3 regions of the Streptomyces sp. NPDC005496 genome follow, and region 1 is predicted to be linked to each of the others. Evidence: riboswitches for the same ligand, from Rfam matches in the RefSeq annotation. Region 1 holds a riboswitch; each other region holds the start of a gene.
What was found. Region 1 has a riboswitch for cobalamin ahead of ACFYQQ_RS03735 (HoxN/HupN/NixA family nickel/cobalt transporter). Riboswitches for the same ligand answer to the same signal wherever they lie in the genome.
Positions count from the first base shown of each region.

Region 2: linked by a shared signal. The riboswitch ahead of ACFYQQ_RS10205 (ribonucleoside-diphosphate reductase subunit alpha) and the one ahead of ACFYQQ_RS03735 (HoxN/HupN/NixA family nickel/cobalt transporter) in region 1 are both predicted to bind cobalamin.
Region 3: linked by a shared signal. The riboswitch ahead of ACFYQQ_RS26665 (cobalamin biosynthesis protein) and the one ahead of ACFYQQ_RS03735 (HoxN/HupN/NixA family nickel/cobalt transporter) in region 1 are both predicted to bind cobalamin.

Region 1 covers NZ_JBIAJQ010000001.1:822,713-826,976, forward strand. The annotation lists gene ACFYQQ_RS03725 (cell division protein SepF) at 487-876, opposite strand; gene ACFYQQ_RS03730 (metalloregulator ArsR/SmtB family transcription factor) at 1,231-1,590, opposite strand; cobalamin riboswitch at 1,672-1,911, shown strand; gene ACFYQQ_RS03735 (HoxN/HupN/NixA family nickel/cobalt transporter) at 1,939-3,039, shown strand; gene ACFYQQ_RS03740 (TetR family transcriptional regulator) at 3,295-3,960, shown strand; gene ACFYQQ_RS03745 (zinc ribbon domain-containing protein) at 4,065-4,264, shown strand, end outside.
Region 2 covers NZ_JBIAJQ010000003.1:335,016-339,279, forward strand. The annotation lists gene mctP (monocarboxylate uptake permease MctP) at 1-1,311, shown strand, start outside; gene ACFYQQ_RS10200 (GNAT family N-acetyltransferase) at 1,394-1,906, shown strand; cobalamin riboswitch at 1,960-2,119, shown strand; gene ACFYQQ_RS10205 (ribonucleoside-diphosphate reductase subunit alpha) at 2,249-4,264, shown strand, end outside.
Region 3 covers NZ_JBIAJQ010000009.1:67,192-71,455, reverse strand. The annotation lists gene ACFYQQ_RS26670 (cobyric acid synthase) at 1-585, opposite strand, end outside; gene ACFYQQ_RS26665 (cobalamin biosynthesis protein) at 582-1,523, opposite strand; cobalamin riboswitch at 1,628-1,764, opposite strand; gene ACFYQQ_RS26660 (hypothetical protein) at 1,910-2,131, opposite strand; gene ACFYQQ_RS26655 (inorganic phosphate transporter) at 2,144-3,382, opposite strand; gene ACFYQQ_RS26650 (lysozyme) at 3,551-4,264, opposite strand, start outside.

The DNA.
Region 1 (4,264 bases):
GTTTCCCCGTACGGGCATCCCCGCACCCGCCGGTCGCGCCCCTGCCCCCGCCGCTCGCGGTTCGGGGACCCGCTCCTGCGCGGCCGGCTCGACCGGCACCTCCCGCCCGGTCGGCTTCGGGGCGCCGAACCGGCCCGGACGCCCCGCGGCATCCACGCGGTACCCGACGGGAGAAAGGGACTCACCGGGTCCATCGGGCTCAACGCACTGAACCGGCCGAACCGGTCGGCCAGATGAAGTGGACGGAACGGATGGAACAACCCGAAGGGACTGAACCGAACGAACGGGCTGAACAGGCTGAAGGGGAGGCAAAGGCGGCACGGTCATATCCGGACGGTAGGACTCCGCCGGGAGGCGAACCGTTCCACCCGGGCGACCTTCCTTCGTTCGAGGGATCACGCCCGTTGATCACGCGGCCCCGGCTACCGTCCGGCCGCCCCTCGTCAGGTCACCCGCGAGTGCCCGACCGCGCCGGGAACGTCCACGTCACAGCCCCGGAACCCCGACCCCCTCCATCAACCCCTGCACCTCGGTGCCCGGCGGTGTCAGCAGGAACACGTTGCGGTCGACCCGGTGCATCCCGCTCGCCAGGCCGAAGACGACGCCCGTGCTGAAGTCCAGCACCCGCTTGGCGACATCGGTCTCGGCGCCCGTCAGGTCGAGCAGGACGGGGATGCCCGCCATGAGTGTCTCGGCGACCTCGCGGGCGTCCGCGAACACATTGACCCGCAGCACGACGAAGCGCCGCCTGGTCTCGGTCGCGGCCTCGGGTATCGCCCGGTGACCGACGGCGGAAGGCCAGGCGTCCCGGCCGCGCAACGGAACGACCTGGGCGAGCCCTTCCCACTGTTCATCGGTGACGTCGTGGCTGTTCACTGGCCATCCCCGCCCTGGCTCGCCATGGTTGTCTGCACCGGGCAATTCTTACGCATGGTCACCCGTTCGGCCGAACAGCGACACGGTACGCGACGGTTCTCCTTGCCGGAGAAGGGCTCTGAACGGCCGGGAGACAGCGGACCGGGCCGCCGAACTGCCGTAACTGCCGGTAACAACCGGGCGGTCGGACCTACGGGCGGTCGGGCTACCGAGCCGTCGAGCCGTCGGTCTCTCGGACTGTCGAGCCGTCGGTCTCTCGGACTGTCGAGCCGTCGGTCTCTCGGACTGTCGAGCCGTCGGTCTCTCGGACTGTCGAGCCGTCGGGCTCGGACTGTCGGGGCTGTCGTGCCGGATTCAGGCGAGGCCCGTGCCGCAGTGTTCCAGCAGCGCGGCGGTCGGGGCGTCGACGAGCCGGTAGCGCACGACGCGGCCCTGCCTCTCGCCGACGACGACCTCCGCCGTACGCAGCAGCCGCAACGCCTGCGACACGGCCGGGTCGTTCATGCCCGTGGCGACGGCGAGGTCGGAGACGGCCAGGGGCCCGGCCCGGTGCAGCGCCAGCAGGAGAGCGAGCCGGCCAGGGTCGGCGAGCAGCGAGAAGCGGTCGGCCCACGCGCGTACCGCCGTGGGTTCGCCGATGGCGGCCACGGCGTCGCAGACCCGGTGGCCGTCGATGGTGCGCCGGCCGGCACGGTCGGCGGGGACGAGATGCATGGCGGCATTCTTCCAGGAGGCGCCGTGTGATCTTGGATACCTGCGCAACTGTGCAGGCTTGCAGCCGTTCACGGGCGGCACCTAAGGTTGGCGCGTCGTGGTGTTCGGGAAGACCGGTGACAGCCTTTCAGGGGCTCAGTCCGGAGCGGCCCTCGCCACTGTGATCGGGGAGTTCTCGTCCCGTGCCGCCCCAGGGCGGCGCCACTGGCCGGACGGCCGGGAAGGCAGGGGCGGGCGCGTCGACCCTCCACCACGCTCGGCTTCGGCTCGCGCGGGAGGTACCCGCAAGCCAGGAGACCGGCCACGGCATCTCACGAAGTGATCCACGAGGTGCTGGAGCGTGACCGCATGACCCTGCCCACCGGGCCCACGGGCCCCACCGTCTTCCAGTGGCGGCGCGAGGACACCGTCCGGACCGCCGGTCTGCTGGCGGTGATCGCCGCACTGCACGTCGTCGCGTTCGGTGTGCTGTTCCTGCTGGTCGTTCCGGCGCACTACGAGGTCGGCTCCAAGGCCTTCGGCATCGGGCTCGGCGTCACGGCGTACACCCTGGGCATGCGGCACGCCTTCGACGCCGACCACATAGCGGCCATCGACAACACCACGCGCAAGCTGATGGCGGACGGCAAGAGGCCGGTGTCCGTGGGGTTCTGGTTCGCGCTCGGTCACTCCAGCGTGGTGGTCGTCCTGGCCGCGCTGATCGCGGGCGGCACCCAGCTCGCCGGACGCATCATGAACGAGGGCTCGCGCACGCACCAGGTGCTGGGCGTCATGGGTACGACCGTCTCCGGCATGTTCCTGTACCTCATCGCGGCGCTCAACCTCGTTGCCCTGATGGGCATTCTGCGGGTCTTCCGGGCGATGCGGGAGGGGACGTACGACGAGCGGCAGCTCGAAGAGCACCTGGATTCACGGGGGTTCATGAACCGGATCCTCGGCCGTTTCACCAAGTCCATCAGCCGTCCCGGGCAGATGTTCCCGCTGGGCTTCCTGTTCGGCCTCGGCTTCGACACCGCGACCGAGGTGACGCTGATGGTGATGGCGGGCAGCGGGGCGGCGGCCGGGCTGCCCTGGTACGCGATCCTGTGCCTGCCGCTGCTGTTCGCGGCGGGCATGAGCCTCTTCGACACGCTGGACGGCACGTTCATGAACTTCGCCTACCAGTGGGCCTTCTCGAACCCCGTGCGCAAGGTGTTCTACAACCTCACCATCACGGGGCTGTCGATCGCGGTCGCGTTCCTGATCGGCACCATCGAGCTGGTCGGCGTCCTGCACGACAAGCTCGACCTGCGGGACGCGGTCACCGGCTGGATCGCGGAGCTAGACCTCGACAACGTGGGCTTCATCATCGTCGGCCTCTTCGTGATCGTCTGGGCCGCCGCGCTCGCGTACTGGCGCCTTGCCAGGGTCGAGCAGCGCTGGGCGGTCCGCCCGGCCGACGGCGGCTGAGACGGGGCCGCGAGCCTCAGCGCCGGGGGGCGGGCGACAGTGGCGGGCGCCGGAGCGCAGGGGGCCGGGCGAGCGTGGCGGGCGCCGGAGCCCTATTGGCACGGGGCCGACTCCGCACCCGGAACACGCATGACACTCAGTCCCCTCCCCACCAGGCACTGAGTGTCACCTCGATGCCGCCGATGCTAGTTTCGCCGCATGAGCGAGACATCCCCCGGGGGTCCGTCGGCCGGCGCGGGGGCGCCGAAGCCGCCGATGCGCGACGCCCTGGTCGCGGCCGCGTTCCGGCTGTTCCTGGAGCGGGGGTACGAGCAGACGACGGTCGACGACATCGTCGCGCTGGCCGGGGTGGGCCGACGGTCGTTCTTCCGGTACTTCCCGTCGAAGGAGGACGTGGTCTTCCCGGACCACGAACGCTGTCTCGCGGAGATGACCGAGTTCCTGGAGTCCGGCCCGCCGCAGGACGACCCCGTCGCGCGCGTCTGCGACGCGGCCCGGCTCGTCCTGCGGATGTACGCGGAGAACCCGACGTTCTCCGTGCAGCGTTACCGGCTGACCAAGCGGGTGCCCGGGCTGCGGGCGTACGAGCTCTCCGTGGTGTGGCGCTACGAGCGTGCCCTAGCCGACCACCTGCGGACCCGTCTCACCGACCGGCGTGACGGCACCCTGCACGCCGACGTGATCGCCGCCGCCGTGGTCGCGGCCCACAACAACGCCCTGCGTTCCTGGCTGCGCGCGGACGGCGAGGGGGACGCCGACGCCTTCGTGGACCGGGCCCTGGACTACGTGCGGCGGACGTTCGGCACGGAGGGCCCGGTGGCGCGTACGGAGGAGGGCGAGGACGTGGTGGTCCTGGTGGCCCGGCGCGGGGTCCCCATGTGGCGGGTCGTCAAGGAGATCGAGTCCGTCTGGACCGATTGAGGGTACGCAGTGCCTTTACGACTGGCACTGAGTGCCATACTCTGTGGCGCGTGCACGGCGATCCGAGCACATCAGATTCCGGCCGAGCGCAGGGAGATGACATCGTGTTCCACCCGGGAATCGGGATCGCGGCGGACGTGCTGGACGCCGACGTCCCTGAGAGCAACGCCACCGTCCCCGTCGAGAGCGGCGCCCCCGCCTGGGCCGGCAAGTCGAGCGAGGAACGCCTCGCCTTCCAGCGCTGTCGCTGGTGCGGGACCACCATGTTCCACCGGCTGCTGTGTCCGGTCTGCGCGTCGAGCGA
Region 2 (4,264 bases), on a different contig from region 1:
CCGCGGCTGTGGTCGGTCTCGCACAAGCACGGCTATGTGACGACCTCCGACTTCGTGCGCGGGCGCTTCGGCTCCAAGGGGCTGTCGCTCGCGGTCGCCGTCACCGGCATCCTCGCCACGATGCCGTACATCGCCCTGCAACTCGTCGGCATCCAGGCGGTGCTGGACGTGATGGGCGTCGGCGGCGGCGAGAACACCAACTGGTTCGTGAAGGACCTGCCGCTGCTCATCGCGTTCGGCGTGCTGGCCGCCTACACCTACTCCTCGGGGCTGCGGGCGCCCGCCCTGATCGCGTTCGTGAAGGACACCCTGATCTACATCGTGATCGCGGTGGCCATCATCTACATCCCGATCAAGCTGGGCGGGTTCGACGAGATCTTCAAGGCGGCGGGCGAGAAGTACACGGCCGCCGGCGCGGGCGGGGTCGTGCCCGCCGAGGCCGGGCAGTGGACGTACGCCACCCTCGCGCTCGGCTCGGCGCTCGCCCTGTTCATGTACCCGCACTCGATCACGGCGACGCTGTCCAGCCGCAGCCGTGACGTGATCCGGCGCAACACCACGATCCTGCCGCTGTACTCCCTCATGCTGGGCCTGCTCGCCCTGCTCGGGTTCATGGCGATCGCGGCCGGGGTGAAGGTGCAGAACGGGCAGCTGGCGATCCCGCAGCTGTTCGAGAACATGTTCCCGGACTGGTTCGCGGGCGTGGCCTTCGCGGCCATCGGCATCGGCGCGCTGGTGCCGGCGGCGATCATGTCGATCGCGGCGGCGAACCTCTTCACCCGCAACATCTACAAGGACTTCATCAAGCCGGACGCGACGCCGCAGCAGGAGACCAAGGTCTCCAAGCTGGTCTCGCTGCTGGTGAAGGTGGGCGCGCTGGCCTTCGTCCTCACCATGGACAAGACGGTCGCGATCAACTTCCAGCTGCTGGGCGGCATCTGGATCCTCCAGACCTTCCCGGCGCTGGTCGGCGGCCTGTTCACCCGCTGGTTCCACCGCTGGGCGCTGCTCGCCGGCTGGGCCGTCGGCATGGTCTACGGCACCTTCGCCGCGTACGGGGTCGCCTCCCCGACGCAGCGGCACTTCGGCGGCAGTTCGAAGGAGATTCCCGGCATCGGGGAGATCGGCTACATCGGGCTGACGGCCTTCGTGCTGAACCTGGCGGTCACGGTCGTGCTCACCTTCGTCCTGCGTGCCGTGAAGGCTCCCGACGGCCTGGACGAGACGTCGCCGGAGGACTACACGGCGGACGCCGGGGACCCGGGCGTCCAGGTGGAGCTGCCGCCGGCCACGGCGGGCACCTCGCACTGAAGTCCCTCTCGTACACACCATGTCGGGCCGCCGGAGGAAAACCGGCGGCCCGACGTCGTTCCCGTCCGGCAGACTCACCCGCATGGACATCATCGTCAGGCGGGCGCTGCCCGGGGAGTACGGGACGCTCGGGGAGATCACCGCACAGGCGTATCTCGGTGACGGTCTGCTCGACTTCGGGGAGGGCGACGGCTACCTGGTGCACCTGCGGGACGTCGCGCGGCGCGCCGCCGCGGCCGAGGTCCTGGTCGCCGTGGACCGGGACGCCACCGTGCTCGGCGGGGTGACGTACGTGCCGTCGGCCGGCAACGCCATGGCCGAGCTGGCCCGTCCCGGCGAGGCCGAGATCCGCATGCTGGCGGTCGCCCCGCAGGCGCGCGGAAGAGGAGCGGGCGAGGCCCTGGTGCGCGCCTGCGTCGACCGCGCGCGGGCCACGGAGGGCTGCGTCCGCGTCGTGCTGTCGACCCAGCGGACCATGCGCGCCGCGCACCGGATCTACGAGCGGCTCGGCTTCGTCCGGACCCCCGAGCGCGACTGGAATCCCGTCCCGGAGCTCGACGACATCCTGCTGCTGACCTACGAACTGACGCTCTGACAGCTGCGTCCACCGCGGCCGACTGACACCCTCCGGAGCCGACACGACACAACATGTGGGGGTGCGTCGACGGCCCGGCACAAGATGTATGCTCATGCTCGCTGTCGCCGCAGGGGAATCCGGTGCGAATCCGGAACTGTCCCGCAACGGTGTACTTGTGCGTGTTCGCGCACACGGTCAGTCCGAGGACCTGCCGACAGTGCGCCCGGCCCGTCCGGTCCGGGTGCCCAGACGTCCGGGCCTCGTGGAGTGGGCCGGTGGACGCACGCGTACCCGTGCCGGGGTGACGTGTGCCCCGCTGCCCTCCCTCCAGGCCCCGTGCCGAGCGAGGGAGAGCCCCACGTGACCATCGCGCCAGCCGATCCGGCCGCAGCGACACCGTCCGCGACAGCGGCGGAGACGGACGGTCCCGGTGCCGCGTTGCTGCGGACCCTGACCGACCTCACCGCAGACCTCCCCGGCGCCGACCCCGGCCGGGTCGCCGCCGCCGCCCTGCGCGGCCGGTCCGCGCGGGCGGACGGGGCGGAGCTGCGCGAGCTGGCCACCGAGGCCGCGGCGGGACTCATCTCCGAGGACCCCGTCTACTCGCGCCTCGCCGCCCGGCTGCTGACGATCGGCATCGCCGCCGAGGCCGCCTCCCAGGGCGTCACCTCCTTCTCCGCCTCGGTCGCCGTCGGCCACCGGGAGGGGCTGATCGCGGACCGCACCGCCGAGTTCGTCCGCCTGCACGCGGAGCGCCTGGACGCGCTCGTGGACACCGCCGGGGACGACCGCTTCGGCTACTTCGGCCTGCGCACGCTGCACAGCCGCTACCTCCTGCGGCACCCGATCACCCGGCAGGTGATCGAGACCCCGCAGCACTTCATGCTGCGCGTCGCCGCCGGCCTCGCCGAGGACGACACCCCGCGCGCCGTCGACGAAGTGGCCGCGCTCTACGGCCTGATGAGCCGGCTCGAGTACCTGCCGTCCTCCCCCACGCTCTTCAACTCCGGTACGCGGCACCCCCAGATGTCGTCCTGCTACCTCCTCGACTCGCCCCTGGACGAGCTGGACTCCCTCTACGACCGCTACCACCAGGTGGCCCGCCTCTCCAAGCACGCCGGCGGCATCGGCCTGTCCTACTCCCGCATCCGCTCCCGGGGTTCGCTGATCCGCGGCACGAACGGGCACTCCAACGGCATCGTCCCGTTCCTGAAGACCCTGGACGCCTCGGTCGCCGCCGTGAACCAGGGCGGCCGGCGCAAGGGCGCGGCGGCGGTGTACCTGGAGACCTGGCACTCCGACATCGAGGAGTTCCTGGAGCTGCGCGACAACACCGGCGAGGACGCCCGCCGTACGCACAACCTGAACCTCGCCCACTGGATCCCGGACGAGTTCATGCGCCGGGTCGACGCGAACGGCGTCTGGTCGCTGTTCTCACCGTCCGACGTGCCCGAGCTGGTCGACCTGTGGGGCGAGGAGTTCGACGCCGCGTACCGCGCGGCCGAGGAGGCCGGGCTCGCGCGGAAGACGATCCCGGCCCGGGACCTGTACGGCCGGATGATGCGCACGCTGGCGCAGACCGGCAACGGCTGGATGACCTTCAAGGACGCCGCCAACCGCACCGCCAACCAGACGGCGGAGCCCGGGCACACCGTGCACTCCTCGAACCTGTGCACCGAGATCCTGGAGGTCACGGACGACGGGGAGACCGCGGTCTGCAACCTGGGCTCGGTCAACCTCGGGGCGTTCGTGGTGGACGGGGACATCGACTGGGAGCGGCTGGACGAGACCGTCCACACCGCGGTGACGTTCCTCGACCGGGTCGTGGACATCAACTTCTACCCGACCGAGCAGGCGGGCCGCTCCAACGCCCGCTGGCGCCCGGTGGGCCTCGGCGCGATGGGCCTCCAGGACGTCTTCTTCAAGCTGCGGCTGCCCTTCGACTCCCCGGAGGCGAAGCGGCTCTCCACCCGGATCGCCGAGCGCGTCATGCTGGCCGCCTACGAGGCGTCCGCGGACCTCGCCGAGCGCAACGGCCCGCTGCCCGCCTGGGAGAAGACCCGCACCGCCCGCGGTGTGCTGCACCCCGACCACTACGCGACCGAGCCGGCCTGGCCGGAGCGGTGGGCGGCCCTGCGCGAGCGGATCGCGGCCGTCGGCATGCGCAACTCGCTGCTGCTCGCCATCGCGCCGACCGCGACGATCGCCTCCATCGCCGGCGTGTACGAGTGCATCGAGCCGCAGGTGTCCAACCTGTTCAAGCGCGAGACGCTGTCCGGCGAGTTCCTCCAGGTCAACTCCTACCTGGTGGACGAGCTCAAGCGGCTCGGCGTGTGGGACGCGCAGACCCGGGAGGCGCTGCGCGAGTCGAACGGC
Region 3 (4,264 bases), on a different contig from region 1:
CAGGAACCCGGCGACGAGCTCCTGGTCCTCGCGGCTGAGCAGCGCGACCGTGCCGAAGAAGGACGCGAAGACGCCGCCCCGGTCGATGTCCCCGACCACCAGGACGGGCAGGCGCGCGTTGCGGGCGATGCCCATGTTCACGATGTCGGTGCGCCGCAGATTGATCTCGGCAGGACTGCCGGCCCCCTCACAGATCACCGCGTCATACGTGCCCCGCAACTCGGCCAGGCACTCCAGCACGGTCCCGAGCAGCGCCTCCTGGCGGCCCCCGTGGTAGCCGCGCGCGCTCATCTCGCCGACCGGCTTCCCCATCAGCACGACCTGGCTGCTGCGGTCGCTGCCCGGCTTGAGCAGCACGGGGTTCATCAGCGCGGTCGGCTCGACGCGGGCGGCCTGCGCCTGCATGGCCTGCGCCCGCCCGATCTCCGCACCCTCGCGCGTGACGAAGGAGTTGAGGGACATGTTCTGCGCCTTGAAGGGCGCCACCTTCACGCCCTGCCGCACCAGCCACCGGCAGATCCCGGCGGTCACGACGCTCTTGCCCGCGTCGGAGGTGGTTCCGGCGACCAGCAGCCCGCCGCTCACGGCCTCGCTCCCTTCGACAGCAGTCGTCCCGCGACGCAGACGCCCAGCGCGAGCCGGCTCACCCGGCGCGACAGGCGTACGGCCCGTTCGATGTCGTGCACCCCGACGGCTCGGCCGCTCCCGTTCAGCACGGGCCGGTGCTCGACCCTGCCGCCGTAGGAGAGGGTCCCGCCGAGCCGCACGCCCAGCGCCCCCGCGAACGAGGCCTCCACGGGACCGGCGTTGGGGCTCGGGTGGCGGCCGGCGTCGGCGCGCCAGGCGCGGACCGCGCCGCGCGGGTCGTCGCCCGCGACGGCCGCGAGGACGGCGGTGAGCCGGGCACCCGGCCAGCCGGCGACGTCGTCGAGCCGCGCGGAGGCCCAGCCGTAGCGGCGGTGGCGGGCCGACTTGTGGCCGACCATGGCGTCCAGGGTGTTCACGGCCCGGAAGGCGACCAGTCCGGGCACCCCGGCGACGGCGCCCCAGACGACGGCTCCCACCACGGCGTCGGAGGTGTTCTCGGCGACGGACTCGACCACGGCCCGGGCGATCCCGTCGGCGTCCAGCGCCTGCGGGTCCCGCCCGCACAGGTGCGGCAGCCGCTCACGGGCGGCGTCGACGTCCCCGGCTTCCAGCGCGCGGCCCACGGCGCGGGCCTCACGGCCGAGGGAGGTACCGCCGACGACGGCCCAGGTGGCGGCGGCGGTCAGCGCGACGGAGGCGGCGGGGGAGGGGCGTACGGCACGGCTCGCCAGCGCGGCGAGCCCGGCGGCGCCGCCCACGCAGACGGCGGTGTGCAGCGCGCCCCACCCGCGGTGGTCCCGCCACAGCACCCGTTCCACGGCGCCCGCGGCCCGTCCGAAAGCGGCGACCGGGTGCCCGCGGCGGGGATCGCCGAGGAGCAGGTCGCCGAGGAGGCCGGCGGTGGCGCCGTACGCGAAGACGCGATCGGCACGCACGGCGTCAGCCCGCCGTGGGGTGAAGTAGAACCCTCGTACTCAACAAGACCCGCAACGGGCAGCCGCGCATGGCGATATGTCCTCACTCAGGGTGTCCGCGCCCTGGTTCGAAGAGACCGGCGGGGAGAGTTCCTGGCTCCCGGGGGACTTCCTTCCCCGGTGACAGTGGCGGGACCGCGCCGGATTCACACCGGCTTCCTCTCCAGTCGCCGTACTTGGCTCCGGCAGTCCACCACGGGCTCAGAACAGCCGTCAACTTGCTGTTGACCTGCGGAGGGAGAGTGTGCGAAGGCCCACACGCACGTGGGGTGCGGGACGGTGATCCGTCCCGCACCCCACGTGAAGTGATGCCGCGTTGTTCGGCTTTCGCCGGTTCTGTCCGGTCGTCAGGCGACGATCAGATAGATCCCGTACCCCACCGCCGCCGCGCAGGCGGCGAAGCAGGCGTACGCGGTGGTGACCGCGAGGGCGGCGGATCCGCCCTGCGCGCCGGCGGACTCCCGCTTGGTGAGGCCGACGATGCCGAGGGTGAAGAGGCCGACGAGGGCCACGGTGACCACGAGGCTGACTCCGAACACGGAGCCGAGGGCTGCCCAGTCGATGTGCATGCTGTTCGTTCCTTAGACCGTGGCCGGGCGGGTGGGCTCGGTGGAGGGACCGGAGTCCGGGGCCGGGATGGTGGCCGTCAGGCTGACCGGGCCGGCCGGCGGCGGGGTGACCGCGGCGATCGCGGTGGTGACGACACCCGCGGGCTCGGCGTCGGTCTCGTTGACGTTGTCCATGGTGACGGGCTGGCGGCGCGAGAGCGTCCAGATGACCCCGGCACCGGCCACGAGCAGCGTGCCCGTGGCGATGATGCCCCAGGTGCCCTGCTGGGTGAGGAACTCGGCGCCGGCGCCGACGAGCCCCGCGGCGGGCAGGGTCAGGCCCCAGGCGATGAACATGCGGGTCGCGGTCGACCAGCGGACGACGCCGCCCTTGCGGCCGAGGCCGGAGCCCATGACCGCGCCGGAGCAGGACTGGGTGGTGGAGAGCGAGAAGCCCAGGTGCGAGGAGGCCAGGATGACCGTGGCGGCGCTGGTCTGGGCGGCGAAGCCCTGCGGCGGCGCGAGGTCGGTGAGGCCCTTGCCCATGGTGCGGATGATGCGCCAGCCGCCGAGGTAGGTGCCGAGCGCGATGGCCATACCGGCCGAGACGATGACCCAGGTGGGAGGGTTGGAGCCCGGCGCGAGCACGCCGCCGGTGACCAGGGCGAGGGTGATGATGCCCATCGTCTTCTGCGCGTCGTTCGTGCCGTGGGCCAGCGAGACCAGGCCCGCGGAGGCGATCTGGCCGGCGCGGTAGCCCTTGGCGGTCGCCTTCTCGTCGGCGCGGCTGCCGATCTTGTACGTCAGTCGCGTGGCGAGCATCGCGGCGAGTCCGGCCACGACGGGCGCGGCGACCGCGGGGATGAGCACCTTGGTGACGACGGTCGAGCCGTTCACCGACGACCAGCCGGCCGACATGACCGCGGCGCCGATGAGGCCGCCGAAGAGTGCGTGGGAGGAGCTGGAGGGCAGACCCAGGAGCCAGGTCAGCAGATTCCACAGGATGGCGCCGACGAGCGCCGCGAATATGACCTCGGTGCGGATGCCCTCTTCGTTGATGATGCCGCCGGAGATCGTCTTGGCGACCTCCACGGAGAGGAAGGCGCCGACGAGATTCAGCGCGGCGGACATCGCCACCGCCGTCTTGGGCTTCAGAGCGCCGGTCGAGATGGTCGTCGCCATCGCGTTGGCAGTGTCGTGGAAACCGTTCGTGAAATCGAACACGAGAGCGGTAACGATCACGATCCCGAGGAGAAGCGTGATGTGTTCCATTTACCCAGGCTTCTGTTGGACGTCAGTGGCAAGTGGAACGTAGGCAACCTGGGTGAACGGAAGATGAACTGGGGCGGGCGGAGCGGTGACCCGATCGGCGTGCCGCCCTTCCGCTTGTGTGCGACTGGCGCGTGCGAGGGCCGCAGAGAGGCGGAATATGGGGCTCCGCTAGCCCCTCGCGAAGGTCCGCAGTCCGCGCAGGGACCCGTTGAAGAGATTCTGGTCACCCGGCAGCCGGCCGCCGTTGTCGTACTGCCAGAACGTCCAGTACGTCCACCCCGCGGGCAGCGGCCCCGCGTCCGCCGAGTCGTAACGCGCGATCCACAGCGCGTGGTCCGCGGCGAAGGCGGAGCTGGCGCCGGTGCAGTCGTTCCACCAGTGCGTCGTCGTGTAGATCACCGGCCGGCGGCCCGTAGCCCGCTCGACGCCGTCGCTGAACGCCCGGATCCACCTCACCATCGCGGCCCTGCCCAGGCCGTAGCACTTCCTCCCGTACGGGTTGTACTCGATGTCGAGCGCGGGCGGCAGCGTCCAGCCGTCCGGACGCCAGGCGCCTCCGTTGCGTACGAAGAACGCCGCCTGCGCGCCACCCGACGACCGGTCCGGCAGGGCGAAGTGGTACGCGCCGCGCAGGAGGCCCGCGGCGCGCGAGCCGTCGTACTGGCGGCCGAAATACGGGTTCCGGTAGCCGGTCGACTCGGTCGCCTTCACGTAGACGAACCGGGCCCCCTCGGCCTTCGCGGCCGGCCAGTCGACGTTCTTCTGGTGCGAGGAGACGTCGTGTCCCCGCGGCTTGCCCGCCGCCGACACCGGCGCCCCGGCCAGTGCGGCCCCGCCTGCCACGAGCGCCGCCACGGCGACCGCGATCGCGCGGACCCGGCG